2 regions of the Pararhizobium sp. IMCC21322 genome follow, and region 1 is predicted to be linked to the other one. Evidence: riboswitches for the same ligand, from Rfam matches in the RefSeq annotation. Region 1 holds a riboswitch; the other holds the start of a gene.
What was found. Region 1 has a riboswitch for thiamine pyrophosphate ahead of RAL91_RS20160 (ABC transporter permease). Riboswitches for the same ligand answer to the same signal wherever they lie in the genome.
Positions count from the first base shown of each region.

Region 2: linked by a shared signal. The riboswitch ahead of RAL91_RS11520 (hydroxyethylthiazole kinase) and the one ahead of RAL91_RS20160 (ABC transporter permease) in region 1 are both predicted to bind thiamine pyrophosphate.

Region 1 is NZ_CP132335.1:4,249,889-4,265,546, forward strand. It holds partial or broken gene RAL91_RS20140 (glyoxalase superfamily protein) at 1-232, shown strand, start outside; gene RAL91_RS20145 (thioredoxin family protein) at 353-898, shown strand; gene RAL91_RS20150 (hypothetical protein) at 954-1,280, shown strand; gene RAL91_RS20155 (ABC transporter substrate-binding protein) at 1,325-2,257, opposite strand; gene RAL91_RS20160 (ABC transporter permease) at 2,272-3,069, opposite strand; TPP riboswitch at 3,132-3,275, opposite strand; gene RAL91_RS20165 (hypothetical protein) at 3,315-4,970, opposite strand; gene RAL91_RS20170 (adenylosuccinate synthase) at 5,060-6,349, opposite strand; gene RAL91_RS20175 (VOC family protein) at 6,520-6,942, opposite strand; gene RAL91_RS20180 (DMT family transporter) at 7,073-7,999, shown strand; gene RAL91_RS20185 (P-II family nitrogen regulator) at 8,109-8,447, opposite strand; gene RAL91_RS20190 (ammonium transporter) at 8,471-9,679, opposite strand; gene serA (phosphoglycerate dehydrogenase) at 9,782-11,383, opposite strand; gene RAL91_RS20200 (phosphoserine transaminase) at 11,478-12,677, opposite strand; gene RAL91_RS20205 (GGDEF domain-containing protein) at 12,980-14,074, shown strand; gene RAL91_RS20210 (hypothetical protein) at 14,286-14,609, opposite strand; gene RAL91_RS20215 (hypothetical protein) at 14,724-15,284, opposite strand; gene RAL91_RS20220 (outer membrane protein) at 15,519-15,658, opposite strand, start outside.
Region 2 is NZ_CP132335.1:2,407,251-2,422,908, reverse strand. It holds gene RAL91_RS11555 (EAL domain-containing protein) at 1-446, shown strand, start outside; gene RAL91_RS11550 (threonine/serine dehydratase) at 477-1,553, opposite strand; partial or broken gene RAL91_RS11545 (UDP-2,3-diacylglucosamine diphosphatase) at 1,697-2,009, opposite strand; gene RAL91_RS11540 (SDR family oxidoreductase) at 2,248-3,027, shown strand; gene RAL91_RS11535 (TRAP transporter substrate-binding protein) at 3,047-4,141, opposite strand; gene thiD (bifunctional hydroxymethylpyrimidine kinase/phosphomethylpyrimidine kinase) at 4,138-4,974, opposite strand; gene thiE (thiamine phosphate synthase) at 4,971-5,621, opposite strand; gene RAL91_RS11520 (hydroxyethylthiazole kinase) at 5,618-6,379, opposite strand; TPP riboswitch at 6,370-6,481, opposite strand; gene RAL91_RS11515 (xanthine dehydrogenase family protein molybdopterin-binding subunit) at 6,566-8,863, opposite strand; gene RAL91_RS11510 (DMT family transporter) at 8,990-9,967, shown strand; gene RAL91_RS11505 (TolC family protein) at 9,964-11,304, opposite strand; gene RAL91_RS11500 (HlyD family type I secretion periplasmic adaptor subunit) at 11,368-12,687, opposite strand; gene RAL91_RS11495 (peptidase domain-containing ABC transporter) at 12,727-14,925, opposite strand; gene RAL91_RS11490 (ABC transporter transmembrane domain-containing protein) at 14,922-15,658, opposite strand, start outside.

The sequences.
Region 1 (15,658 bases):
GGTGCACGGTCATTACCTTGGCCAACCCTTCAAAGGGGAAGTTCTGGGTGTACAGACAGGTGCAACACCGGAGCGTCTACGGGTTACATTTCTGTTTGATTAACCGGTGGATGTTGTAAAATTTGACAGTTTCTCGGCCTTCCGGAAACGTGTCAGTTGCACCATTGGTCGATCAGGTGCGACAGCTGAAACAACCTCGGACGGTTGTCCTCAGCTAAGCCTGTGGACTTGACCAGACGGCAACAATTTGTCGGGCGCGCCACATCAGGCGGGCCCGATTTACTGTCAGCTTGAATTCCGCGCCTGCAAGCCACACATTGGTCCAACACAGGTAACAACAGGACACAGTGCCATGCTGCTCGACACACCCATTTGCGATTTTGGCTGGAAAGCGCCCGACTTTGAACTGTCAGATTCAGATGGCGTCAGCCACTCGCTGAACAAATCCATGGGCGAAAACGGGCTCTTGATCACCTTCATCTGCAACCACTGCCCTTATGTTCATGCTGTCATAGAACGGCTTGTGGCCGATGCAAAAACCCTGCAGCAAGAGGGCATCGGTGTGCTGGCCATCATGTCGAACGACTACCGCAATGTGCCTGCCGACAGCCCTGCTCAAATGAAACTGTTTGCCAGACAACACGGATTCACGTTCCCCTATCTGGTTGATGAAAATCAGAGCGTCGGGCGTACTTATGGGGCAGTCTGCACGCCCGATTTCTTTGGGTTCAACAACAAGGCAGAATTGCAATATCGAGGTCGCCTTGACGATGCGGGCATGAAAGACGCTGCAAATCGAACTCCTGAATTGCTGAATGCCATGCGCCAGATTGCCAAAACGGGTAACGGCCCCCGGCAACAGACCGCTTCCATGGGGTGTTCCATCAAATGGCGCTAGCAGCACCGAAGCCAGAACTATGGTAGAAATCCGGTAAACCATTGGAGGGAACACCATGGCTATTGAGGCATGGACGGGCGTTGTCGGGGCGCTCGTGGGCGGTTTGGCTGCCATTTCAGGTACATGGCTCACACACATCCTGCAAAGCCGCAAACAATCGCGCATCGATCTGGCCAGAAAAAAACTTTTGACAACCACATTGAAGGGAGCCGAAGGCGCAGGCTGGATGAGCATTCAAACCCTTGCACAGATTGTTGGCGCTAATCTGGATGTTACCAGGGCGCTTTTGATCGAGATTGAAGCGCGTGGCTCGATGAAGACCAACAAGGAGATGTGGTCTCTCCTCTCCCGCAATCCCTTGCCCAGATCGTCCGAAGATTAGGGTCTGAACTCACTCTTCCGATTGGCCCAGACCCTAAGCCGGACTCAGTTCAAAGGTCTTGCGATACGCGCCATATCAGGCACTTCATCAATCAGGCCGCGTTCCTTCATGAACGCAGCAAAACGCTTGTAGCGCGCTGCATCAAAGGCGAACGGACGTTTGGCGAACCTTGGAATCGTGTCAAACCATGCACGACGGTTCAACTCATCGTTCAAATCAGGATGCGCTTTGACAAACAACTCCAAAGCTTCCTCGGGGTGGTTTGTCAGATAGATTGTGGCTGTTTCAACAGCGCTCAGAAATTTGGCAAAACGCGCATCATCTGTCTTGTCCATATGGGCAATCAGGATCAACTCATCATACACAGGAACACCATGTTCTTCCGGGTAAAACGCCCGTCCGGGGCGCTCAACAATATCCATCTGGTTAAGCTCAAAATTGCGGAAGGCACCAATTACTGCATCAACATTGCCAGTGATCAGTGAAGGCGAAAGTGAGAAATTGACGTTCACCAGCTCCACATCATCAAGACTGAGACCTACACCCTGCAGCATGGCACCCAGCAGAGCATCTTCAAAGCCACCAACTGAAAACCCGACCTTCTTTCCCTTCAGATCCGCGATGGACTGAATGGGGCTGTCTTCCAGAACCACCAGGGAATTAAGCGGTGTTTCCACAAGCGTTCCAATCCAGGCAACCGGGAGGCCTTCCTTGATCTGAAGATGCAGGCTTGGCTGATAGGAAATTGCAATATCACCCTGGCCGGCTGCCACAAGCCGTGGTGGCGCAGATGGATCGGCAGGGGCAATCAGTTCGACCTCCAGGCCTGCTTGCTCAAACAGGCCCAGTTCCTGCGCCACAATAAGCGGTGCATGATCGGGATTGACAAACCAGTCCAGCAAAACGGTCAGTTTTTCCTGAGCATGAGCCCCCGACAAACTGGAAATTAGAAAGAGAACACTGAAGAAGTAACGCATGTAAGAAATCCTGTTTATGTGGCGTTGATTGATTGTGGCTGGTGTTCCGGCATCCAGAACACCAGTCGGCGCGTCAGTCGGTCGGTCCCGAAGCGCAACAGCACCACGAACACCGCTAGAATAAAAAGTGAAGCGAACATCAAATCTGTCTGCATTCGGCCATTGGCATGCAGCATTACAAAGCCAAGCCCGGCAGAAGACCCGACCCATTCCCCCACGACGGCGCCAATGGGCGCAAGGCTGGCACCAACCCGCAGTCCCGATGACAAGGACGGCAATGCGGATGGCAAACGTAGGTGGAGCAGACTTTGCAAAGGGCTGGCCCCGGCAATACGCCCCAGATCCAGCAAATCCGGGTCTGTGCGCCGCAAACCATCAAAAAAGGCCGATGTGATGGGAAAATAGATAATCAGCGTCGCCATGATAACCTTCGACGCAAGCCCGAAACCGAACCAAAGCACCAGCAGCGGTGCAATGGCAAAGACCGGCAGGGCCTGTGTCGCCAGAACCACCGGAAACACCATCCGCTCTGCCGATGGTGACATCGCCATGAAAAGCCCTGTCGCAACGCCCAGCACGAGGCCCAGCAACAAGCCAAGCAGAATTTCGCTTGCGGTGATGGCCGCATGACCCAACAGATAGGAAAAATTATTGGCCAGGCTGGCAGCGACCCGAAAGGGTCCCGGCAGCATAAAGGGTGGCAGATCAAATAGAACGACAACCGCCTGCCAGACAGCAATCAGCAAGGCGCAAACAACCAATGCGCGCAAAAGCACGCCAGTAATTCGTCTGTGTGTTGTGGTCGTGTTCACGCTGTGTGTCACGCGAGTGGAGCCCTCAAAAACAGAGGACCATGCGGAAAGGTACGCAAACGGAGAATACAGGTCTTCGTCCCTTCGCCGGCATGATCCGGATCAGGTTCAAAGGGTCCGGAAACGCGCGGTCCAAATCCGATATCGGATCATGAACCTGCTTCCATCTCAGCCCCGTTAACGCCGGGACACCCCTCGAAACAACTTTAGCTTAGTCAGATTTTCTTTGCGCTTCAAGCGCCAGATCAGTTTCCTCGGCTCCAGGCTTCCAAAGCCTGTGCAAACACGACTTCACCTTCGCGCCCTTTTTCAAGTGTGACGATAGCGCGCTTGTCGTTTTTGTAACGAACTGGCAAATCAAACCAACTGCCTTCACGGAGCAGCTTCAGATTATTCACCTCATTCTCAGGTGTCGCGGAAAGCGCCAGCCAGAACAGCGTGTCAGAGACTTTGACGCCAGCCGATGCCAGCAATTCGCCTTGTGCTTCCTCACTGCCTTTCAGCAGCAATGCAGGAATATCTTCAATTCCACCGCCCACAAATCGCGGCGGCGCCTGATAGGATATTTCTACCAGGTGACTGGCGGAGGCAAGGGAATCATCTTCATTTTTGCGAATAATGATATCGAAGAACAAGCGGCGCTGGGGGATTTCCACCCGCCCAATAATGATTGGAGATCCATTGTCGTCTCCAAGGCTCCAGGATGTGCCACCGGCAACAGCTCTTGAATCCTCGGCTGTAGCACCTTCTTCGTACAAAATGGCACGTTGCGGCAACACGCCTTCGCCGACGGCGGATCCATCATCACCCTGTTCGACGTCAGGGTTCATTTGTCCTGAATCATCGATGATGCGACCATCATTTTTCGAAGACTCAGCATCTTCGTTGGCGTTGATCCGCCTTGGGCCATCGCCAGCAGCAGCGCCTTCGCCGATAGCAGGTTGCAATGGACTGACATCGCTCGATCCATAATCAAGCCAGTTTTCAAAGGTTGTCATCACCTTTTCCTGGTTCTGGAATGCCCACCAGCCGCCGCCACCAAGTGCAACGAGAATCAGAAGTATGAGAATCCAGGGCCAGATGCGGCGTCTTGGACGTTCGCCGGGATAAGGCTGACGATCATCATAATATGTATCGGAGTTACCCCTGCCGCCACCGCGTCCTCCGCGTTGGTCACGCTCAGCGCGCGGGTCAGGTCGATCAGATACTAATTCGGGCTCATCATAATAGTCATCCTGCTCGTCAGCTGCATCATCCATATACGGATCATCCAGCGCCGGCGCGTCGTAGTAGTCTTCCCGACCACGACGTCGCGACAATCCTTCGCGTTTGTTGCGCGGCGCTGCAGGTTCCGGATCAGGCGCCCGTGAACGCACAGGCTCGCGCTGGGTTGGTGCAGCTCTCAGCGGCGGTTCGTCAAGACTGGGTTCGTTCAGGGAACGGGCTGATGCAACGGCAGCATCAAACGCCGCCACAGATGGTTCTTCCCTCTCAGCAGGTTCGGGCCTGCGCGGCTGGGGTTGTGGCGGGACGGGCGCCGGAGCAGCCTCGGGCGGCGCAGTTCTGCGCATATCTTCAGCTTCGTCCTGAACCTGACGGGAGGAACGTTGTGCCCTGAACTGGGCTTCCTCTTCTTCCAGTTGCGCAAGGCGCGCAGCATTTTCGCGCTCGGAATCGGTTATGATCTTGCCAGACACATAATCTTCCTCGACAGAGCGAATACTGTCTTCCAGCTCCAGCCTTTGCCGCGAAACCTCTGAAGGCGGCAATGGTGGGTTCATGGCATCAAGCTGTCTGCTGATTGCAGTGCGTGCGCGGTCATAAACGGACCGTCGCGCCTGTCCCGTTGCCACAGGAAGAGCCTCGATTGTTTTTCTCAAAACCTTATAGAAATCAGCCATACGCTTACACTTTATCCATTAGTCTTCAGCCGATGCTTGGGCTGCCCGCCCCGGGTTTCCGATCGGGTGATCAAAACCCTAACATAACCTTAATCATGAAACGGATCATGCACAAGAATTGTGTGATCCCGTTCTGGGCTGGTTGATAACATGGCAACCGGCGCGCCGATTAATTCTTCGATCCGGCGCACATATTTTATTGCCTGTGCAGGCAGTTCAGCCCAGCTTGTTGCACCGGCAGTGGTGGCATTCCACCCTTCAAAACTTTCATAAATCGGCTCAACGCGACGCTGCCCGCCTTGTGAGGCAGGAAGATGATCGATCAATTCGCCATCAAGCCTGTAGCCGGTACAGATCTTGATTTCCTCAAGCCCGTCCAGAACATCAAGTTTGGTCAATGCAATGCCTGTCATCCCGTTGGTGCGAACGGTTTGGCGTACCAGCACCGCGTCAAACCAGCCACAGCGCCGTTTACGACCTGTAACGGTGCCCCATTCATTGCCGTGCTCACCCAGATACTCGCCGGTATCATTCAGCTGTTCCGTCGGAAAAGGCCCCTCACCAACCCGCGTCGTGTAGGCCTTGGTAATACCCAGAACGTAGCCGATCGCGCCAGGCCCAAGGCCAGACCCTGTGGCTGCTTGTCCCGCTGTCGTGTTGGAGGATGTGACGAACGGATACGTTCCGTGGTCGATGTCCAGCAACGCGCCCTGCGCGCCCTCAAACAGGATGCGCTTTCCGGCCCTGCGCTCGTCGTCGAGCAATTTCCACACAGTATCCATGTAAGGCAGAACTTCATCCGCGACCGATTCTAACTCGTCAAACAGGCTTTGTGGATCAATCTCGTCATAGCCAAGTCCGCGCCGAAGCGGATTATGATGGCTCAACAGACGGTCAATCTTGTCGGGCAATGTTTTCAGATTGGCCAGATCCATCACCCGGATTGCGCGCCGCCCAACCTTGTCTTCATATGCAGGCCCGATGCCGCGCTTGGTTGTACCTATTTTGGTACCGGTGTTTGAATTCTCGCGCACCGCATCCAGCTCGCGGTGCAAGGACAGGATCAGCGTTGCATTATCAGCAATACGCAAAACGCTGCGATCAATGATGATATCCTGCGCGCGCAGCCGTGCGATTTCTGCAACCAGCGCATGCGGGTCAATGACGACGCCATTGCCAATGACCGATAGCTTGCCGCGCACCAGACCTGATGGCAGCAGGCTCAGCTTGTAGCTGACCCCATCAATGACCAATGTATGTCCGGCGTTGTGCCCTCCCTGAAACCGAACCACGATATCCGCGCGTTCGGACAACCAGTCCACAATCTTACCCTTGCCTTCGTCGCCCCATTGCGAGCCGACGACAACCACATTGGCCATGTTGAAAGCCTCATATTAAAAAATTGAAATTCCCGGACTTTGCATCCAGCGCCCATGCGCATACGCAATTCCGAGCGCCTTGGCAAATCTGCAGGCAAGGAAAGTCCCGGTTTTAAACAAATTCATCCAAATTTTTCACAGCTTCCCTAAGGTTGGTTCATTCAGAGCGCTCAAACGGGATTTTGAGGCTCACCAACCTCAACAATATGACCATCGGGATCATAAAACCGGAACACCCTTTGTCCCCATGCTTGTTGCTGTATGTCGTGTATCACATTGAGCCGATCAGCAATTCGGTCAAATGTGGCGTCCAGTTCATCATCTTCAAAATACAAAACCAGATTCCCCCGGCCATAAAACCGCGCGTTTTTAGAATCTCCAGTTTCAGCATCCCCAGCTTCAGTATCCCCTGTTTCGGTATCATGGCCATAGATGATGCGGTGAAGGGACATACCTTCATGCAGCACAAACCCATTGTCAAATTGTACGAAATTGCCGTGGTCGTGCAAAATATTCAGTCCAAGCACATCTCTGTAAAAGGCTTTTGCGCGCGCCAGATCTGCCACGAAAGGAATTGGATTGATAAATTTCACGGCAGTTGTTCGTCCCATGGTCACGCGAAGCGATTATGGTATAGAAAGACCTCAAATCCCACCGGTCCGATAGTCCGGTCCTGGGCCTGTAATTCACATCTGGTGTCAAATCCGATTTGGGTCGACTATTTTGCATTCCTCTCCGCTGAAAAATGCCTTCCTGTGGTTGTTCAATCAACCCTATCTGCTGCTGGCAACCACAATGCTGTGCTGGTCAGGGAACGTGGTTCTTGCCAGAGCTGTCGCGGGTGAAATACCGCCGATCATGCTGGCTCAAATTCGCTGGATCGGGGCAAGCCTGCTGCTGATGCCATTTGCATGGCGCTATGTCAGACATGACTGGCCTGTTATCCGCAAGCATTTGCCCCTTATGCTGCTTTTAGCTTTCACCGGCATAACCAGCTACAACACGCTCGCCTATCTGGGTTTGCAACACACCACAGCTTTGAACGGTCTGCTGCTTCAGTCAGCAGCCCCCCTGGTTATCGGGTTCTGGTCTCTCGCCCTGTTTGGCGATGCGATGACGCCGCGTCAACTGGCAGGAACGCTCATTTCGTTGTTTGGCGTTTTGATTATCCTGACGGGCGGTCAGCCTGAAATTCTACTGTCGCTGGACTTCAATACAGGTGACATTCTGTTCTTCTGTGCCTTGCTGTTTTACGGAATTTACTCCTCCGTCCTGCGCAAGAAACCAAGGATGCACTGGGTCAGTTTTCTGTGGGTCACAGTGGTGTTCGGCGCCATTATGTTGCTGCCTGCGTTCTTCTGGGAACTGGAAACCGGCACACCAACCGAACTGTCCTGGCGCAGTTTTGCTGCCTTTGCCTATGTCATTCTGTTCGCAAGTCTGTTGGCGTATGGTTGCTTCAACCGCGGCGTAGAGTTGATTGGCGCCAACAGGGCTGGCCCCTTTTTCCACCTTATGCCGTTATTCGGATCATTGATGGCAATTCTGTTTCTGGGAGAACAACCCGCTTTGTTTCATGCAGCCGGATATGGGCTTATTCTGCTGGGTGTCATATTGGCGCAACGCAAAAGTCGATCAGCTTTGCAGTGAAAGACATGGGTGCAGTGAGACACGTAGGTGCTATGAAATACATGAGTGCAGTCACGCATCTGCATAAAGCTGATGCCTGACGCATTTTTTTAAGAAGATGATTTCTGGATCAGACCGCTGCATCACCGGTTTCGCCCGTCCGAATACGAACAGCACTTTCAAGTGGCAGCACAAAAATCTTGCCGTCTCCAATATTGCCTGTCCGTGCCTCATTGCTCAGCACTTCCATGACCCGCTCGCTATAATCATCAGAAACCGCAATCTCCAACTTTACCTTCGGCAGATAGTGGATAGCATATTCGGCACCGCGATAGATTTCTGTGTGCCCCTTCTGGCGTCCATAACCCTTAACCTCTGTCACGGTCAGACCACTGACCCCGACTTCCGATAAGGCTTCACGAACAGGATCCAGTCTGTGCGGCTGAATAATGGCAATTATATATTTCATAAATAACTCCTGATCTTGTTCGCTTACAACCTGTATCCACTCTCACCATGGGTGGAAAAGTCAAGTCCTTCAAGCTCTTCGTCTTCATTGACCCGCAGGCCTACCAGCGCTTTGGTGATCCACACAATAATGATGGTCGCAATAACCGACCAGGCAAGTACCGATCCAACGCCCAGCAGCTGAACCGCGAATTGACCACCAATGGTGGTGCCGTCCAGACCCGTTCCGCCTGGCAATCCTGCAAGGAACGCGGTCAGAAGTGTACCCAGCGCACCGCCGATACCGTGGACAGCCAGCACGTCCAGAGAATCATCTACTCTCCATCTGTGCTTCACCAGATCGACCGCAATGTAGCAGACTACGCCGCCCGCCAATCCAAGCATCATGCCGGCCATTGGGCCAACGAAACCCGAGGCGGGTGTGACAGTGGCAAGTCCGGCAATTGTGCCGGTCACCATGCCGACGAGGGAGGGTTTTCCAAACCGCACCCACTCAATCACAACCCAGACAAGCGATGCGGTCGCAGCCGACATATGCGTTACAAGCATTGCCATTCCGGCATCGCCATTGGCACCAAGCGCACTGCCCGCATTAAACCCGAACCAGCCGACCCACAACAAAGACGCGCCAACCATAACCATCCAGGGCGCGTGTGGCGGTTGCACCGTTTTGGGAAAGCCACTGCGAGCACCAAGCATGACGGCAATCACCGCCGCCGAGGCACCGGCCGTTACATGAACCACGATGCCCCCGGCAAAGTCCATCACACCTCGTTCGGCCAACCAGCCGCCACCCCAGACCCAATGGGTCACAGGTGCGTAAACAAGGAGCAGCCAGGCTGCACTTATAATGAGCACCGCAGAAAACTTGATGCGTTCCACAAAAGCGCCCACCATCAAAGCAGGCGTGATGATCGCAAATGTCATCTGGAACGTGAAAAACACCGTCTCTGGCAGCGTGGTTCCATCATAGACTGTGTCTCGTCCCACACCGTTCAGAAAGGCTTTCTGCAGCCCTCCAATCCAGGCCGAGCCCTCAGAAAAAGCCAGGGAGTAGCCGACAACCAGCCACAAAACAGAAGCAAGGCAAGCAATTGCCATGCAATGCATCAGCACTGACAGGATGTTTCTGGATTGCACCAGCCCGCCATAAAACAGGGCAAGCCCCGGCAATGTCATTAAAAGCACCAAGGCAGTGCTCGTTAGAATCCAGGCTGTATCTGCAGCGTCCATTATTCCCCCCACGGCTAATATTTAGGCAGTTGCCAGTTCAATATTGCGCCGGGCCGGGACAGTCAATGACCGCTGCAGGATATGTTTGGTTCAGCGCCCTTTTTAAAGCGTGAAGTTCAGCGGCTTGACCTGCTGAACGTTTTCCAGCGCGTTGATTGTTGCCATGACTTCAGCGTTGACTTCCTGATCAACAGCCACAAGCGCAATGGCATTTCCGCCTTCAGAATCCCGGCCAAACTGCATATGCGCAATATTGACGCCAGCTTCACCCAGCACGGTTCCGATACTGCCAATAAATCCGGGACGATCATCATTGGTGACATACAGCATGCGGGGCTTCAATTCGGCTTCCATATTGATGCCCTTGATCTGAATGATCCGCGGCTTGCCATCTGCAAACACCGTACCGGCAACAGACCGTTCCTGACGTTCGGTGATCACGGTCAGGCGAATATAATTTTCATAAACGCCCTCCTGGGAGCGGCGCACCTCTTCCACCCTGATGCCACGTTCCTTGGCAATAGCAGGCGCAGACACCATATTGACCGTCTGCAATTGTGGCTGCAGAACGCCCGTCAAAGCTGCAGCGGTCAGTGCCCGTACATTCATCTCGGCCACATCTCCTTCATATTCAATCCGAATACCCGAGATGCCGGATTCAGTCAGTTGACCGGCAAACGAGCCAAGCAAATCAGCCAGTTTGACAAATGGCGCCAGAAGCGGTGCTTCTTCAGCCGAAATTGAAGGCATGTTCAGCGCATTGGTAACCGCACCATTCAGCAAATAATCAGACATTTGCTCAGCCACCTGAATAGCCACATTTTCCTGTGCCTCTGTAGTCGCCGCCCCCAGATGCGGGGTGCAGACAACATTTGGCAAGTTGAACAAGACACTGTCGGTCGCAGGCTCCGTTGCAAACACGTCAATAGCTGCGCCACCAACCTTGCCGGACTTCAAGCCATCAGCCAGCGCATCCTCATCAATCAGCCCACCGCGTGCGCAATTGATAATCCGAACACCCTTCTTCATCTTTTCAATGGCCGCAGCATCAATAATGTTGCGGGTCTTGTCTGTCAGCGGCGTATGCAGCGTAATGAAATCCGACCGCTTTAACAACTCATCCAGATCAACCTTTTCCACGCCGATTTCCATTGCACGTTCCGGTGACAGGAAGGGATCGAAGGCAATGACTTTCATTTTCAGGCCAATGCCGCGTTCCGCAGCGATAGATCCAATATTACCGCAGCCGATCACACCAAGGGTTTTTGCGGTCAGCTCAACGCCCATGAATTTGGACTTTTCCCATTTTCCGGCATGGGTCGAGGCATTTGCTTCCGGCAGTTGACGCGCAACCGCAAACATCATGGCAATGGCATGTTCAGCCGTTGTGATGGAATTTCCAAAAGGCGTATTCATGACAATGATACCCTTTTGCGTCGCCGCCGGAATATCAACATTGTCAACGCCAATGCCAGCCCGGCCAATGACTTTCAGATTGTCAGCAGCAGCGATAATTTTTGCGGTGGCTTTCGTCGCGGAGCGGATGGCAAGACCATCATAATTGCCAATAATCTCGGCAAGCTTGTCTTTGTCTTTTCCAAGATCAGGCTGGAAATCAACATCAAGACCCCGGTCTTTGAATATCTGAACAGCCGTGGCTGACAGTTTATCGGAAATCAGAACGCGTGGCATTTTTTTAGTCATAAGTCTCTCCATAAAGCCGCTTCGGTTCCAAAAGGCAGGACCGGGGCCAGAATCAATCTGAATTGGTCTGAATTAGTTTAGGAAATTTGGGGAATCAGGCGGCTTGTGACAGCGCAGTTTTCTGCGCCGCAAATGCCCAGTCGAGCCAAGGCAAAAGTGCTGCCAGATCGGACTGTTCAACGGTTGCACCGGCCCATATACGCAAGCCCGGAGGGGCATCGCGATAGGCACCGATGTCATACGCCACGCCTTCCTTATCCAGCGCAGAAACCATAGCTTTTGCAAACGCAGACTGATCATCTTCAGACAAAGCGGTGACTGCCGGTTCCACGATTTTCAAACACACAGATGTGTTGGATTGAGTGGCGGGGTCAACGGCCAGAAAATCAATCCAGGGCGTTTCAGCAACCCAATCGGCAATGGTTTTTGCATTGGCATCAGCACGGCCACGCAGGCCATCCAGACCACCGACGGACTGCGCCCATTCCAGCGCGTCCAGATAATCTTCCACACACAGCATGGAAGGCGTGTTGATGGTCTCTCCATCAAAAATGCCCTTAATAATTTTGCCACCCTTGGTCAGGCGAAAAATCTTCGGAAGCGGCCAGGCCGGCGTGTAGCTTTCCAGCCGTTCGACGGCCCGCGGCGACAGGATCAGCATGCCATGAGCAGCTTCTCCGCCTAGCACTTTCTGCCAGGAATAGGTCACAGCATCCAGCTTGTCCCAGGCCAAATCCTGCGCAAAAGCAGCAGACGTGGCATCACAAAGGGTCAGACCTTCACGGTCAGCAGGTATCCAGTCACCATTTGGCACACGCACACCGGAGGTTGTACCGTTCCAGGTGAACACCACATCATTAGCAAAATCCACAGATGCCAGATCCGGCAATAGACCGTAGTCCGCAGTCAATGTGCGCTGGTTGTCGAGTTTCAGTTGTTTGACAGCATCTGTTACCCAGCCGGAGCCAAAGCTTTCCCAGGCCAGAAGATCAACACCACGAGCGCCCAGAAGCGACCACATGGCCATTTCAAAAGCGCCCGTGTCGGAGGCAGGCACGATCCCGATAAGATAATCATCAGGCACCTGCAGAACGGAGCGGGTCAGGTCAATCGCCTGCTTCAGCTTGGCCTTGCCTACTTTGGCACGGTGCGACCGCCCAAGAGCGGCATCAGCAAGCCCATCCAGCGACCAGTCAGGTCGTTTGGCACAGGGACCGGATGAAAAATGGGGATTATTAGGACGCAACTCAGGTGTGCGATGCCCGGCCGTCTGGCCAGTATTTGCATGTGTCATGCTACCCTCTCAGATAGATAGCCTCTCGGTGGGGAGAGGTGGCCCACCGCCGGGGATAATGGAAAGCCCGGATTTCCGCAATAGGGAAAGTGATCTGACCTGTCGATTCATTTTGAACGTTGCAGGAACATATCGCTAATTTGCAACCAGCCCATACTGCGAGATCGGGTTCTGGGTCCATTCTCCAAATTCCAAATCATTGACGGTCGCCACTCAACTTCAAGTTAAGGAATGATTCAATCTGTTTGATGTAAGTATCTTTAGAGATTTGCTGTTAAGTCAGATCTTCGAAAGGTTTACTAATGTTCAAAGAAATTCTGATCGGTCTGGTGCAAGCACTTGCGATCATGACATTGCTCTCATTTTTTTATGGAGCCGCACAACGGTCAATCTCTAATCTGCCAATGAGAAGAATTGCGACCGGATTTATTTTAGGTCTTGGAGCATTGTTCGCGATGGCCGCACCTACAACCTTTGCGGACGGTGTTATCGTCGACGGACGAACCGTGTTCGTGGGTGTGGCGGCGGCTTTCGGTGGCGTGTTGTCAGCCTTGGTTGTTGTTGTGATGGCAGGCTCGTACAGACTTTACATCGGAGGATTGGGCGCATATGCCGGATTTGCCGGCATAGTGATCGCAGCTCTCATCGGATTGGCCTGGCACTTCGCTACAAAAGAAGGGAATCAGGGAAAACTCAGAAATCTCTTTTTCCTTGGAGCTGCCATACCTTTGAGTGTTATCGCGGTTTTCATACTACCGATTGATCTTGCATTACGACTCTCATCAACTATTTTGCCTATCTTGATCCCTTACTCGATTATGAGCACGCTCATTTTCGGCATCCTTTTGCAAAGGGAGCAAAAGCTTGTTTTCACAGAGAAGAAATTACGTGAAGCGGCAGATAACGACTTTCTGACCGGACTGCTTAACCGCAGAGCATTTACCACCCGCGTCCAGGACACGTCGTCCACCGATACATCAATATCGACTTTGGTCATTCTGGACCTGGATCACTTCAAGAACATCAATGACGAATTTGGTCACAGTGCTGGAGACCAGGCGCTGATACATTTCGGCGATCTGCTGACCCAGATATGCAGAGGATCTGACACCGTCGCCAGAATTGGCGGTGAAGAATTCGCCGTGTTCATGAACAGAACCAATGCCGAACAGGCAAAAATCGCTTTAGACCGCATTCTCAATGCCACAAGACAACAATCAATCGACGTCTCAGGCAGGACAATCTCTTTCACGACAAGTGCAGGTGCAGTCGAGTTTGCTCCGTCCCAGGTTGGGTTCGAAGATGCATTTATAGCGGCTGACAACGCGCTGTACCAAGCAAAGAAGCAGGGTCGAGATCGACTGGTGTTCGATACACTGGCCAAGAAAGTTGCTTAGCAAGCCTTCATTTGGCTGTAATAAAGCTCACAGCCTGCCGACGGCATCAACTCTTTACGTCAGATGCCGACACGCAATGATGAACGGCAATTTCAGTCTGTTTTCCACCGCCACACCCGTGGCAGCGAACTCAAAACGCGATCATGCATAGATCAGAAAAACCGACGAGCCGTTCAAACGGCTCGTCGGAAAATAGACAATAATCCATATATCAATTCGCCGTCTGGCAGCCCTTCAATGAATTGTCGATGGCGAGACAGAAGCAGCCCGCCAAGCGTTCTGTGTACTCGATATGCGAGTTGTCCGGATTGCTCATGCATTCGTCGATTTCATCACCGGACCCACCTGCCTGCGACATGAATTTTTTATCATGCTTCTGAGAGCGCACAATTCGCTGCAGTTTTAGCGGGATTTTTGTCGATTCCATTTTCACGGATTTAGCAAGCAATGGTGCTGGTGATACCGATGTCAGCACGATGGCCAGCACGGCAACCAATGGAACAGTTGCACATATTTTTAATGATGGGGTTTTCATGGTCTCGTTTCCTCTCAATTGTTCTTGAATGTCTGCGTTTTGGTAGAGCGGGCTTCAAATTGGACCACCTCCCCCGTTATACGATTGGGGAAGTGAACCAAATTGGAAGGCGACCTATTTGCAGGCTTTGGCGGTTGCTGTGCAGTTCCAAAGGTCTTTTGCGCCTTTGCTGCAGGAGAATTTGGGGTTTTGGGCTTTGCCCCAATGAGCAAATGACTGGCCGTAGGTAGAGGCGGCCTTCAAACCCCAGCGATAGGTCGCAGATTCCTGAGCTTTGCTCTTCTTGAAGTAGAACATACCCTTGGCGGATAATTTGCCTTCGCAGACTTTTACCTCTTTTGCAGGCTTGGCAGATGCGCGGCAGCGCCAGGCTTCGGCATTTGGTTTTCCGGGTACATCAACCCAGCTACATTTCATTGTTTTCTGTTTGGCTTTGCCCCAATGAGCCCATGAGCTGCCATGCTCTTCAGCAGCGGCCAGTCCCCAGCGATAAACGGCGGAGTCTTTAGCCTTGTCCTTGTTTTTATAATATTTGGAATAGCCATTCACCAATGGCTTGGTCATTGTCTTTGCCTCGGCGCTATCGGCGGTAAAGGTCGACATTGCGGCGACGGTACAGATCGTAAGAACAGCGGCCTGCACAGATGTGGTAAGTGATTTGATTGAAGTGGTCATGGTCTTGGTCCTTTCTGTTGGTTGCAGAAACATCATTAGTTGCGTTTGCTTGAAGAAGTTCTGAACCATTCGTTCAGACTGTATTCATTTTCAGGTTGAGTAAAGCGCACCCAGAGGATGCAGGGCCAATTTCCAAAAAACCGCGTCGAAAAACAAAAAACCCGCAGCAGTGCCAATCAGCACCATTGCGGGTTTGAAGGTTTGCGAAGCACGCGGCTTCGCAATTCGTTTTGTTTAGTTGAAGGTGTAGCGTCCACCCAGGCGGAACTCATGAAAATCTACATCTTCGTAGGTCACTTTTCCAGTCAGGCCTGGTGTATCAGACTCGCCACCTTCCACATCACCTACCCACAGATAGCGGTAGTTGGCGTCAA
Region 2 (15,658 bases), 1.8 Mb from region 1:
TTGAAGAAACCAGATTTGACCCTCACCGTCTGGAACTGGAAGTGACCGAAGGTTTGTTGATCTACGATACGAATGTTGCACGACGCGCCATTGATGCCTTCAAGTCGAAAGGTATCAAGATTGCGTTGGATGATTTTGGAACCGGCTATTCGAGCTTGGGCTACATTCAGAACTTCCCGTTCGACAAAGTCAAAATCGACCGGTCCTTTGTCGCCGATATCGATACAAACCCTCAGTCGGCAGCTGTTGTGCAATGCGTTGTAAATCTTGCTTCATCGCTTGGAATGGTCGTAACGGCTGAAGGTATTGAAACCGAAAGACATGAATTGCTGCTGAAGTTCATCGGCTGCAATACTTTGCAGGGATTCAGATATGGACGGCCATTGCCGGTTTCGGAATTTGGCCTTGTACCCTTGGACACAGCACAAGACGTCGCCGCCGGATAGTTCAGGTGCGTTTGGGGCGTTTAGGGGATGTCAGGTGATCTGAAGCGCCTGCAGCAGCACAGACTGGTCCACATTGCCGCCCGACACAGTTGCGACAATTGTCTTTCCCGATAATGATCCCACTTGGGTTTCCAGCCTTCCACTCAAGATTGCTGCAAGTGCGACTGCGCCGCCTGGTTCTGCCAGCATGCGGTGTTGTTCAAACGCAAACCGGATGGCCCGCAATGCATCAAGGTCACTGACCGAAAGGCCTCCCTTCAACCGATCTTTGTTGATTGAAAACCCAATCTCTCCGGGCGCTGGAGTTAGAATTGAGTCACAGATTGAACCGGTGGTGACATCATTGCTGACAATAGCTCCGGACAGAAGTGATCGCCGATAATCATCGAACCCATCCGGCTCAACGCTGAACATCTGCAAGTCCGGATAGCGTTTACTGCACGCCAGTGCCAGCCCGGCTGTCAGGCCACCGCCACCGGTGCAAGCCAGAAGTATGTCAGGCACCTCGCCACGGGAATTGAGTTCATCTGCAATCTCCAGCCCAACCGTACCCTGACCGGCGATCACATCTGCATTGTTGAAGGGATGAATCAGCACAGCGCCTGATTGCTGCATATGTGTTTTGGCAATCTGATCACGGTCTTCGCCAGCCCTGTCATAGAATATCAGTTCCGCACCGCTGTCCCGTGTTCGTGAAATTTTTACTTCGGGCGCATCTGCAGGCATGATGATGGTTGCCTGAATGCCCAGCAAACGGGCCGCTTCTGCAATGCCCTGCCCGTGATTGCCGGATGATATGGCCAGCACACCCCTGGTTCGGTCAATTTCAGGGATTTGGGACAGCGCATTAAATGCCCCGCGAAACTTGAACGAGCCGGTGCGCTGCAGATTCTCTGATTTCAGATAAACCCATGCGTCAAAGCGCTCAGAAAGCGCAGGCGAATATAACAGCGGCGTTCGGATGGCGAAGCCTTTGAGCCGTTCTGCTGCTGCCAGAACATCATCATAAGTGGGTGTAATCATCCACAAGTTCTGGTCGGCATGGTCTGCCCTGTCAAGCCGTCTGATTGTGCTTTGAATCTGGCGCACCACTTTGGATGTGGCCATAGAAGTGAGCCGCTGATGCCTGCCACGATTGCACCAAAGCAAATGTCCGACAATCACGCCCGTTTAATTAGAGAGCCTTCAGACAGGCACTTCTCAGATCTTCTTCAAGCACGGCGACTTTTGCGCCAGAGACATTGTTTTTCAAGATAGCGGCGACCATCTGCTGCCATATGCATCTTGCGCTCAACAACTTCCACACCGCCAAAATGGGTGCACAGATAATGGCGCAGAAATTCATCGTGATTGCCGGTAAACCAAATGTGCGTCCCTGCGGGTTTTGCGAAGCAGTTTTTGTACCACATCATTGTGGGCCAGCGACCAATGCCAACCCTTTTTCAGCCGCCACCCATCGATTATGTCGCCGACCAGGTAGAGCGTTTCGGCATCATGGCAGCGCAAAAAAACAAGCAGCAATTCGGCCTGGCGGCCCTTCGTTCCCAGATGGACATCGGACAGAAATGGAGTTCAAAAATGTTTTGGGAACGGATGTTACGCGGGTCGGTCAATGCATTCATAAAATGGTCGCCAGAATAACTGCAAGGATGATTGCAAGAAATCAAACCGCCTGAACGGAGTGCTTCTGCAACCTTAAAGCTGATTCTCACTTCGGTTTTGTGACAACCGACTGTTTTCGCTTTGTCCAAACTGCTCCGGTCCTTATGGTGCCGGTAAAAATAGAACAGGAGAATATGTCATGGACCTTGGTATTTCAGGAAAAACCGCAATTATCTGCGCTTCCAGCAAGGGGCTTGGCAAAGGTTGCGCCATGGCGCTGGCTCAAGCAGGTTGCGCCATTGTGGTAAATGGCCGGACTGAGGAAACGTTGCAACTGACAGCAGCTGAAATCAGGGAAGCCACCGGTGCAACAGTGACCGCCGTCATTGCCGATGTCTCAACGGCTGAAGGCCAGGCAAAGCTGCTAGCGGCCTGCCCGCAGCCAGACATCCTCGTCAATAATAATGGGGGTCCACCCCGCAAGGATTATACCCTGCTTGACCGTGATGCGATGATTGAAGGTGTCGTGCAAAACATGATCACGCCGATAGAGCTGATCAAGGCGGTGAGCCCTTCCATGAAAGAAAAGAATTTCGGACGTGTGGTCAACATCACGTCTCTTTCGGTGCTGAGCCCGCTGGAAGGGCTTGATCTGTCCTCTGGCGCACGAGCAGGCCTGACATCGTTTCTGGCCGGTGTTGCCCGTCAGCTCGCGCCGCACGGGATTACCATCAACAACATTCTGCCCGGCAAGATGGACACGGACCGTCTGCGCGGCGGCCTTCGTGCCACTGCTAAAAACTCAGGTGCAACAGAAGAAGAAGTGGCTGCAAATCAGCGAGCAGAGATCCCTGCCCGCCGCTTTGGAACACCAGAGGAATTTGGCAATGCGTGTGCGTTTCTTTGTTCACAGCATGGCGGCTATATTACAGGCCAGAACCTTTTATTGGACGGCGGCCTGTTCCCATCCGCGTTTTAGGGGCCGCACCCACTTAAAATTATTTTATTTGCCGCGCATTGAAAAAAGCTGCTTGAGATATGTTTGACCACGGCCCCAAACGATCTTTGGCGGCTTGCATAGAGCGGTAAATCCGGGATGACAGATCATCGGCAGCGCTAAAGCTTGCCATCACATCTTTGGCGGCTAGTCTGGCAGCGTCCAGAATTGGTTCCGGGTAAGGGCGCACATTCACCTGGAAATCTTTCACAAGTCGTTCCAGAGCCAATGCATTCTGCCATTCAGCTTCCGCCAGCGCATAAGCGTTTTCAGCCCGGCAGGCGTTCTCGACAACAGCTTTCAGATCAGCATCAAGCGCGTTCCAGGCCTCGGTTGAGATGATGGCTTCGCCAGTGCCATTAGGCTCGTGAAAGCCCGGCCAATAATAGTGTTTTACAGCTCGATGAAAGCCCATGGCCATATCTGAAAACGGACCAAGAAATTCCGTGGCATCAATAACGCCGGATTGCAGCGCCGGCAAAATTTCACTGGGCGCGATGGTCACAGGGCTTGCTCCCATGCGTGCCAACACCTGACCGCCAAGCCCCGGCATGCGTATTTTCAGCCCTTTGAAATCATCCAGCACATTGACTGGCCGCCGGTACCAGCCGCCCATCTGAAAACCGGTATTTCCCGCCATGAAGGGCTTCAATCCGAAAGGCGCATAAAGCTCGTCCCACAGTTCCTGCCCACCGCCATGTTCAATCCATGTAATGTGCTCTATCGGGGCAAGGCCAAACGGAACAGCGGTAAAAAATGGTGCGGCAGCAACCTTGCCCTGCCAGAACAAGGCCGCTGTGTGCGCCATTTCTGCCGCGCCATTGGACACGGCATCAAAGACTTCAAGAGCGGGCACTAACTCACTGGCGGCAAACAAGCGCAATTTCAAACGCCCATCTGACATGGCACCAACCCGGTCAGCCAGGCGTTGTGCAGTGACGCCCGGCCCTGGCAAATTTCTTGGCCAAGAGGTGACAAATCGCCATTCAACATGTCCTGTCGCAATTGCTGGCGTTGCAAGTGTGGCGGCTGATGCTGCACCCGCAGTCGAAACAGCCACAAACTGCCTGCGTGACATGTTTTTGGATTTTGTCATTTGGAATCCTCCGGAACCTTGCTGTTCCAGTATGCGTGAAAATGATTAACCGGTCCCGGCCCCTGCCCGATCGACAACTCGTCGGCGCGCGCAATGGCTTCAGACAGATATTGTTTGGCGTCTTCAATCGCCTCAGGCATCGGCTTTCTTTTGGCAAGACCTGCAGCTATGGCGGCGGATAATGTACAGCCGGTACCATGGGTGTTTTTGGTCTGCACTCTTTTTGCAGAGTACCATCGCTTGTCCTGCGAACTCAGATACAGATCATCTGCTGTTTCACTGTCAAAATGACCGCCTTTCAGCAGCACAGCTTTTGCTCCGATCTCAAGCAATTGTCTGGCCTGGACTTCCATACCCGCTTTGTCCAGGGCAGGTTCGTCACCCAGCAGGACCGCCGCTTCAAAAAGATTGGGCGTGATAAGATCAGCCATCGGAAGCAGCGCTTTTTTCAAACTTTCAACCGCATCTTCTGACAGCAGCAGGCTACCGGACGTGGTAACCATCACCGGGTCCAGAACGATCTGTCTCGCTCCATGCTGTTCAAGACCGGCTGCAACAGCCTCAATAATGGCTGTCTGGGACAACATGCCAATCTTTGTGGAAACCACTGCAAGATCGGAATAAACCGCATCCATCTGTGCTGTGACAAAATCAATCGGGACATCGTGGATGGCCGTCACACCGAGTGTGTTCTGTGCAGTCAATGCGGCCAGTACACTGGCCCCATAAACGCCCATGGCAGAAAATGCCTTCAAATCTGCCTGAATTCCTGCCCCGCCGCCTGAATCCGATCCGGCAATTGTCAGCGCAATAGGTGTTGTTGAAGCGGTCATAGCGTTCGTGCTTCATGAATGGTTTTATGAAATTCCGTGGCAGCAGCCTGCACATCAGCTTCCATGAAAATTGCGGAGATGAGCGCAACCCCATCTGCGCCGGCCGTGATCAGCTGAGACGCGTTGTGACGGTCAATTCCGGCTATTGCTCCCACAGGAATTGGTGCGCTCGTTCGTTCGCGACAAAGCGCTGCCAATTCGGCCCATCCACCAATGCCGATGCTGACAGGATTGTCCTTTGACTGCGTTTCAAACACACCGCCAATACAAACATAATCCAGACCTTCACGCGGAAATTGCGTAGCGTCCTGCCGTGTCTTGATGGACAGGCCGATGATCGCATCCGGCCCTAACAATTGGCGTGCATCGGCCACTGGCATATCGTCCTGTCCGATATGCACACCATCAGCGCCACTGGCCAGCGCAACGTCCACCCTGTCATTCACCAGAAACGGTACCCGCCCCGCAATGGCTGATTTGATGGCTTTTGCGCGCGACAAAATGTCCCGTGTGGAGCTTTCCTTGTCGCGTAGTTGCAACAGGGTACAGCCACCGGAAATTGCAGCATCGGCCAGTTCGCCCAAGTCGCGGCCAAGGCATCGCCGGGGGTCAAGAATGCCATAGAGGGAAAGATCAACCTTGCTCATGAAATGCGTCCCAGTTTTTCGATGTCAGCGGGCGTTAACTGGTAGAGCGCATCCAGAAATTCCGGTACAAAACTGCCCGGGCCTTTTGCCTTGTCTGCTGCTATTTGACCTGCAACACCAAAACTCATCAGCGCAGCGGTTACAGCAATGAACCTGTCATTCCCGACTGCCAGAAATGCTGCGATCACCCCGCCCAGTGCACATCCGACTGCGGTGGTTTTGGCCATCAGGGGATCGCCGTTTTGCAGCCGGACTGTTCTACCGCCAAACCGCACAATGTCTGTGATACCGGTTTCAGCCAACACCGTTTTGCTGGCATTTGCCTTAATGCCTGATATCTCTTCGGCATTGCCGCGCATGGCGGTTGGCTCAAGCGCCAAAATTATCTCGCCGAGCTGTTTTCTGGATGGCGACTTATGCGCGAAGACCGGATCCAGCACAAAAGGTCTGCCAAGACCGTTCGCTGTCTCAGCAGCAATCAACGCCGATTGACGGCGGTCAGCGTCCAATGTGCCCAGATTGATCAATGTCGCGTCGGAAGCAGAGACAAATGCCCCGATCTCGTCAGGTGCGATGGTCATGGATGGCTCTACGCCAAGGGCCAGAAGCACATTGGCAGTGAATGTCTGAGCCACAGAATTCGTGATGCAATGCACGTGCGGCCGCGCAGCGCGCACGCTCTCCAGCGATGAAGCTGCTTCCGCTTTCAGAAATTCGGGAGATGTGTCTTTATCGTTCAGACTGTCTTTATCGTTCAAACCTCATTCCCTCCGCCAGCATGATCTGGATCAGGTTGTCAGGGTTGACCATACGTCTCTCAGCCAATCACGATTGTGCAATCGGCACCCCTATGAGTGAGTTCTCCGTTTACCATGTTTTTCTGATTTGGCAATGGCAAGCATGCAACAGGATCTGAATTCAATTTGGCGGTTGGGTCCTCACGTCTAGGCGGCCTGCAACGCCTCCCAGACACGTGATGGTGTAGCCGGCATGTCAAAATGTGTAATTCCTGCGCCCCGCATCAACGCATCCACAACAGCGTTCATGATGGCAGGGCACGATCCTATTGATCCAGCCTCACCTGCTCCCTTAATGCCAAGCGCATTGGTTTTTGAAGGCACATTTCGGGTTTCAAAGTTGAAATCGACAACATCGTCTGCGCGCGGCATGCAGTAATCAAGGAAACTGGCAGACAGCAGTTGGCCATCCTCATCGTAAACCGTGTGCTCAAGCAGCGCCTGTCCAATGCCCTGCACGACACCACCATGAATTTGTCCAGCCAAAAGCATTGGATTCACAGTCACGCCAAAATCATCAACGATGGTATAATTCAGAAGCTTTGTGACACCGGTTTGCGGATCGATTTCCAGTTCCACCGCGTGTGTGCCATTGGGGTATGTCGCTTCATTTTGCTTGAATTCTTCCAAAGCAAATAGCTGCTCGCTGCTGTTTTGCGCAATTTCGGCCAGGGTGATCTGTCGGTCGGTCCCCACAACGCGAACCACGCCCTCCTGCAACTCCAAATCCTGCGCCGATACTTCCAACTCGTCGGACGCCTTCTCCTTGATTTTCTGAGCCAGAGACTTTGCGGCCCATTCTACGGATACTGCGCCAAGGGGAATAGACCGGGAACCGCCAGTCCCCTCGCCCTGCCGTACTCTGTCGGTATCACCCTGCACGACATTGATCTTGTCATAGTCCAGCCCGAGATGACCTGCGATGAACTGGGCATATGCTGTCTCATGTCCCTGCCCATTGGATTGCGTCCCAATCAACAATGTAACGGACCCATCTTCATTCAACTCAATGCGGGCTTCTTCAGATCCTGCAAAGGCACAGGCTTCCACATAGGTGGCAAATCCGAAACCACGATATTTTCCCTCGGCAGCGCTTGCCTGTCGGCGCGTCTCGAAGCCTGCATAATCCGCTTTTGCAAGCGCTGCATCCATCTGGCCAGCAAAATCACCCGTATCATAGGTGCGGCGACCCGGTGTGCGGTATGGCATTTGCTCTGGCTTGACGAAGTTGCGTCGTCTGATCTCTTCAGGTGCAAGCCCTGTTATCCGGGCCGCTTCATTGACCAGACGCTCAATGTGATAGGCAGCCTCGGGACGTCCGGCGCCCCTATAGGCATCGACCGGTACAGTGTTCGTGTAGACGCACTTCACCGTGTAATCCATGACCGGGATGTCGTAGCAACCTGTTGCCATGGTGATGCCCAGATAAGGGATGAACGGTGCATATTGGGACAGGTATGCCCCCATATTTGCGACAAGATCTACACGCAGCGCCAGGAAACGCCCGTCTTCGTCGATGGCCAATTCTGCTGTCAGCACATTGTCGCGGCCATGGGCATCCTGGAGAAAATGTTCAGAGCGATCACCAACCCATTTGATCGGTGTAGCCAATGTCTCGCTTGCTTTTATAACCAGCGGATACTCTGGATAAACAAAAGCTTTCGGACCAAAACCACCTCCCACATCTGGCGTGATGATACGCATGCGCGCTGGTTCGACCTTCAAAATATCATTACACAGAAAGTCACGCATACTGTGACCACCCTGTGTGCCCATGGTCACGGTGAAACGACCGGTACTCTCGTCATATTCCGACAGACAGGCCCGTGTTTCCATATAATTGCAAACCAAACGGTTATTTGTGAGGTCGAGTTTTGCGATCTTGTCGGCCCGCGCAAATTCCGCATCGGTTTTCTGCTGGTCGCCACGATGAATGAGATTCGCCAGATTTGTCCCTAGTTCCGGCCAGACCAGAGGCGCGTCGGGATCCAGTGCCTGCGCCGCTTCAACAATTATGTCGAGCGCATCGTAATCAACCTCAAGCAAATCAGCCGCAGCCTGAGCGTTCTCAATCGTGTCTGCGACAATGAAAGCCACAGGATCACCAACATGTCGCGCAACACCGCTTGCCAATGCAGTTCGTTTTGTTGCCGTTGGCATAGACCCATCAGGTTGACGTTCCAGACCATCACAGGGGATCGGACCCAAATCAGCAATGTCCGCTGCTGTCCAAACCATTCTCACTCCGTCGGATGCCTTCGCCTCGTCCAAATTGGAAACGACGAATCGCGCATGCGCCATTTGTGAGCGCATGACGAAAGCATGAAGACAGTTTTGTGGCGTGAAGTCAGCGGTATAAGCGCCTTTTCCCTGAATAAGAGCCGCATCTTCCTTGCGGCGCACTGCAGCGCCAGTTCCAAACTTTGCCGGGGCCATCTGATTCATGCTAGGTTCCACCTGACTTAAAAATTACTCATCGCGACAAGTGCTTAGGCTCATCCTCCCAAACATTAGGCACTTCTATTCATCCTGTCTATTGTCACGCGATTCCCGTCACGGACACACTTTATTATGCCAGAACGGCTTCCATACGCCACTCGCCTGCTCGATCGTTTGAAACGATGGGGCCAACCGGCCATAAACTGGTGGTTGTCAAAGCCCGGCAATGTGCGCGGTGCCATATGGATATTGGTGGCGGCCCTTTTCTTTTCAATCGGGGTGGTATTCATCAAGGATGTCGGGCAGCGGATTCATATCACGCAGATACTGCTTGTACGCCAGGGCGTGATGTTCCTGACTGTCTTGCCGATACTGGTGACCGGTTTTCCGGGGATTCTGAAGACGGACCATTTTTCCATCCATATGGCGCGCATTTTTTTGGCATTGGTTGCCATGCTGACCGGGTTTTCTGCGGTTATCCATATTCCGCTGGCACAGGCAACTGCAATCAGCTTTGCAAAAACTTTCTTTATAACTCTGTTTGCCATCATTTTCTTGAAGGAAACCGTTGGTATCAGACGCTGGTCAGCAGCTCTGATAGGATTTGTCGGCATTTTAATTATGGTCAGGCCAGACGCTGATGGTCTCAACGAATGGGCTCTGGCAGCTGTGGTTGGTGCAGCGGCCGCTGGAATGGTGATGATTATCCTGCGTTATCTGTCGCAGTTTGAACGTACCATCACCATCATGACGTATCAGGTCATCTTTATCGGCGCGCTGATGTTACCGGCTGCAATCTACTTCTGGAAAGCGCCGACACAGGAGGAGTGGCTTCTTATGTTGGGGATCGGCATCACGTCGTTTTTCGGGCAGTGGTGCAACATCAGAGCCTTCCGGGTAGGCGAAGCCACAGCAATTGCGTCGCTTGACTACACAAGGCTTATCTACGCAACGCTGTTCGGTGCGATATTTTTCAGCGAGTGGCCGACTTTCGAGACATTTCTGGGCGCATTCATCATTATTGGCGCCTCGCTTTATACGGTCGTGCGTGAGGCACAATTGGGCAAGAAACTTTCGCGCTCAGCCGAGGGGCGTGGCTACAATAATTAGTTGGAGAACTCCGGCAGATAAGCCGTTTCGTCATACCCGCCCAGCTCTCCGATAGTGGCAAGCAGCACGTAAGAGGCATACGAACGATCATATTCGGCAAAAACCAGATCGATTTCTGCGTCCACTACCCGTTCACGCGCATCCAATAAATCGGACACATCTTTTGTTCCCGCATCATATTCTTTGCGTGTTCCATACGCGGCATCCAGTGAGGCTTTTTTACGAGCCTGCAATGAGACAATACGATCTCTCGCAGTCAGATAATCACCCCAGGCGATATCTGCAGCATATTGAACCCCGATTGCAGCGTCTTGCGCTTCATATTCCCGCTGACGGCTAAGCGCCTTGCTCTTTCGTATGCCGGCATAAGCCTGCGGAGCGAAGAGCGGGATTGAAACGGAGACACCAATATAGCCCGTCTCTTCCAGATCGGTTCCATCAACCTGATCGTGGCTCCAGTCATAACTGGCGGTCAGATCAACGCTTGGAAGAGCTTCCCCGAATTTGGCTTTCGCTGCATAGCGCGCCGCCTGGGAGCGCGCGGCAGCAACTTTCACTTTTGGATTCTGACTTGCAGCCCGGTCCCGTACGTCAGCAGCAGTTCGCGGCAGTAAATGGTGCAGAGAATCCGGTGCCATCAACGCGCTTGCAGAGCCGCCTGTCAGTTTTTCATACGTCAATTCACTGGTCCGCAGCCGACCCTGTGCCTGACGTTTCTCAGAGCGGGTCAGCTCGAGTTGAATTCTTGCCAGTGCGATATCTGTGCGCGTGCCCTCGCCGAGCCGAAAACGAACTTCCTGGCTGCTACGAATTGCCGCAAGGTTCTCTGCGTTTTCTGCGCGCAAAGATACGATCTGACGATCACGAATCACGCCGAGATAGGCATCTATAGCCTCCAGAGAAATTTCCTGCTTCTTGTCGAAGCGCTCGAGAGTGACAGCTTTTGCTTCAAATTTTGCTGATTTCAGGCCGTGCACATGCTGACCGCCACGAAACAGCGGCAAAGTTGCCGAAACACCATATGAATAAGTCTTTGAGGAGCTATCAGTTGTGGTTCCACCACTCTCGATGTGAGAGCTGCTGTGACCATAAGAGAATTTTGCACCAAGCGAGGGCAGAAACGCTGCCCTTGCCTCATCAACGGCTGCCTCAGCGCCGTCTTTGCGCGCGTCAAAAGCAGATAATTCAGCACTGTTTTCAAAGACTTGAGGCAACAGCCCCGGAAGTTCCTGAGCTTGCAATGAACCTGAAACGGGCAGAAGGCACAACGCCGACGCGCCAGACAGCATAAAGACACGGCGCAACCACCAGTTTTTGATGCATAAATTACGCGACATAAGACCCTAGCGAAGCAAGTGTGAAACCTGCCGCATCATCGTGGATTTATGCTTAATTTTTACTTAACTTTCGGAGAAAGCTACTTCCAGTGACCGGTAAACCGGACGCAGAAAATACCTTAGCATAGTGCGTTTTTCAGTTTGAATTCTTGCCTGAAGTTCCATACCAGGGCGCAGCTTGGATAGATCGGCCACGCGCTTGCCCTCTACGCTTTCAAGAGCGATATCAACTTCATAAAAAACATTACCCTGTTCGTCAGAAGCTGTGGTGGGCGATATGTCGGATACAACGCCTTGAACTTCGCCAAAACTGTCTGCGTTAAATGCGGTCAAGGTCACAAGAGCTCTATCGTTTATTGCTATGGATGCAACATCTTTTGGCTTGAGACGTACGGATGCGTAAAGAGGGCTTCCCTCTGGAACAATCTCACCGATTGGTTCTCCGGCCCGAACCACTTCACCAGATGCCTTTGGTGTCAAATCCTGGATCCAACCATCGAAAGGCGCCCGTATTGCAAGTCGCTCACTGCGGTCGCGCTGCTCGCGGGATTGCTCCTGCAAATCTTTGAGTTCAGCTGTGACCTGACTGAGTTCAGCCGACCACTTGGCTTTGTTCTCCGCCGTTAGCTGACCAAGACTGGCCTTGGATTCCACAAGCGCTTTCGATGCCGTTTCCGTCTGCCCGATGGTTTGGGCAATCTGACCTTCGGTTTTCGCAAGCTCTGACTCAGCCTGTAACAATGACTGGCGAGAGGCATATCCTTCTGCAGCCAAACCTCTGCGCATTTCAACCAGCGCGACGTGGTTGGCTCTTTCCTGCTCCAGGCTCTCCAACTGATTATCTGCGCCACTTAGCTCGGCTTCACGTTGCGCAATCCTTGCCAAGAGAACCTCCCGGTTTTTTCTGGCAGCTCTGCGTGCCTGAAAGAATGATAATTCCTGGCGCGTCAGCAATTCAGGATCTGCAACAGGAAAGTTAGGCTCAGTTCCTTCAATAAGGGCCTGAAGGCGCGCAATTGTCAGATCAGCATCTGAAATCCGAACATCCAATTGGCCCTGTTTGCGGGCATTCTGAAATTCCCGCAACTGAACGATGATCTCGCCTTTTTTTACTCTGGAGCCCGCACGTGCGGCAATATGCTGCACCACACCACCTTCTTCGTGCTGAAGCATTGATGGTTGTTGTGCGGATGTTATGTTCCCGGTTGTGATTGCGACTTCATTGATTGGCGCAACGGCCGCAAACAAAATGATGCACAGAACAAACAGAGCCAATGCCACTGCAAAGCCCCGGAACATTCCATTCCAGCGTTCGCCCTCAATTTCCAGCGGTGATGTCAACCGATTAGCATCGGCGGCCCAGCTTTTTCCTCTATTAAGCATCACATGTTCCTATTGAGTTATCTTTGGTGTGGTTTTGGGTCATGCTATTGCCTTCAACACGTCTTCGGGCTTTCCGTCAGCAGTAACGGTGCCGTTGTTCAGGTGAATGACACGATCGCATGCGCGCATAAGCCCCGGACGACTGGAGATCAGGACAACGGTTGCCTTGCCCCGTAGGTGATTCAACGTCCGGATCAGTTTCGCGTCACCTTTCCTGTCGAGATAGGCACCGGGATCATCCAGAACATAGAGGCAACTGCGTTTCAGATACGCGCGCGCCATGGATAGTTCCATTCGCAACCCGTCGCTGAGATAAGCTCCGCCATCCCGGATAATCGTATCAAGTCCCCTTGGAAATTCGGGGCCGTTTATATCTATGCCGGCTTCCTGTAGCGCAACGTGTAGCTGCTCCTCATCGACATGTGGCATGGCAAGCGTTAAATTCTGCTTGAGCGTTCCGTAAAACAGATGCGGCGTCTGTGGTACGTAGCCGATGTCTGTACGAACCTCTGAAACGTCCAATTGCCGAAGGTTCAGTCCATCTAACAGAATAAGTCCGGCCTGAGGCTGATAGAAGCCAGCTATCAGTTTTGTCATGGTCGTCTTGCCCGCGCCGGTACTTCCCGAAACACACACAATTTCTCCAGACTTAATTTGGAGAGAGAGATTTCTGATTGCCGGTTCCGAGGTGCCTGGATACCGGAAGCTCACGCCCTGAAATGTCAAGGCTCCGGTCAACGGCGCATGCAAACGGTTTCTGACAGCAATTTTCCGCTCGACCTGCAAGCGCATCAGAGCGTTGATCTGATAAACAGTTTCTCGAAATTGGGCTATTCTGTTCAAGGACAAAAATACGGTCTGTATGGGCGACAAGATGCGCCAAACCACCATCATAATCGCAATCAACGCACCAATTGACAGATCACCCGCAATCACCTGCAGCGCACCTAATCCAAGAGTAGCTACCCCTGCAACCGATACCAGGCTTTGCGAAAATGTATGCATGGTGCCGTCAAAGAAACGCGCTTTAAAGCGCAGAACGGTATCATCGCTTACGAAACTGGTGAAACGGCTTTGCCACAGCGTTTCGGCCTGCAACTGCCGGATGGTTGATATCTTGTCCAATGTTTCGTCAATAAAGCTGCTGGAGCGAGCGCTTGCCCGCCCGCCCTCTGCAACATTGTTGCGTGTTTTGGGCACCGAAAAAATTGCGACCGCAGTGAATATGAGCACCAGCGCTACCGGCACGAAGCCGAGCGAGCCGCCGAGCCAGAATACAATTCCCAGAAAAATCAGGGTGAAAGGCAAATCCAGCAATGCTGACACGATATGCCCGGTGAAAAACGCACGAATTGTTTCGAACTGCCGGAAACGCGTCAACTGTGACGAAATACTGGAGTTTTCCAGCATGGGAACAGGAAGCCCCAGAATCTGCTTCAGCGCCTGATTGCTGAGAATATTATGAAAGCGCGCTCCGACGTAAGCGATTAGATTGCTGCGCTTCGTGCGCAGATACATTTCAAATCCGACAATCAGAACAATGACGCCCAGAAAAGTGAAAAGCGTTTCGATTGCCTTGGCGCCGACCACCCGATCGTAGACAGACATCACGTAAAGCGGCGTCGCCAAAGACAGAATATTCGCAATCAGCGTTAGAAGAAACACGCCCATTATTGGCTTCAAAAACTGATAAAGAGATTGCTTGAACCAATTTTCGGTGCGTGCCGACTTCGCCGCGCCCAGTGTGGGCTCAACCAGGCAAACCTCTACAGGCTTGCGACTGACGTCAATGACCCGCTCTTCGCGAGTGCGACCATCAAACACATTTAGCTTATCTTCCGAGATAAACCGCAGAAGAACCAAAGGTGTTCCGTCAATAAGAGCAATGCAGGGCAGCGTATTTGGGTCAAGCTTGTTGAGCTCGATATTGTGCCGAGCAGTTTGGAAGTCGAGCCGAGACAGGACTGCTCTCATCTCGTCAAGATCGGCTATCTCAAGCAGATGAGGGCTCGCCTCGATAATACGTCGCTCTGTGCCGGGCCAGTTTCTTGCTTCCAGCAACTCGACCAGACAGGCTTCCCAGATGTTGTCCAACTGTCTGTTTACATCTACCGCTGGATGGAACCCATCATCTAAGCTATTGGCCAATGACTTCAGGTTTTTGTGAACCGCATTGGATTCTACCTGGGTCTCATCGATCTCTGATTTGGTCATGTGGTCGAGATCTTTAGTCGTCATGCTGCGGACCCCAACTGCTTTGGCGCTTCTGCTGCGTCATCCTGAACAGGAACAAGCCGTCCGTTTTGAACTTTCAAACGAATATCTGCCAGCCGCAGATAAGATGGCCGGTTCGTTGCCATGACAATGGTCATCGTACCTTTGAGCTCCTTCAAACCCGCCAAAACATCTCGGTCGGCAGCATTATCAAGAAATGCCTGAGGTTCATCAAGAACAAGCAGACTTGGTCTTTGAGCCAAAGCTCTGGCCAAAATTATTCTTTGGATGAAGCCACTCGCGAGCGCTGCTGAAGCAGTGTTTCCAACGGGTGTATCAAAGCCAAGTGGCAGCGCATTGATCGACTTGCGCAAGCCAATGAGATCTACTGCCCAGCGTGCATTTTCGATGGAGGTACCTCCCCCGAAAAGCGTTAGATTATCAAGAATGGTGCCGGTGAAGAGGCCTTGACTGGCACTGGCAAATGCGATCCGGCATGTCTCTCGTGTCGCTTCAGTAATGGGTTCTCCATTCACAAGCAGCGTTCCGCCCGATGACGGCATATCTCCACCCAAAACCCGCATAAGGGTGGACTTTCCCTCACCGTCGGGGCCCTCAACACCCAGGAACAGGCCGGGTCTCAGATCAAAATTTATGTCTTCAATCAAAGGTCGACTAACACGTTCAACAGAGATATTCTGCGCTTGCAGGGCAATCGGTTCAGCCTTCTCGGTGATCGGCACGCCCTGCCCCACCG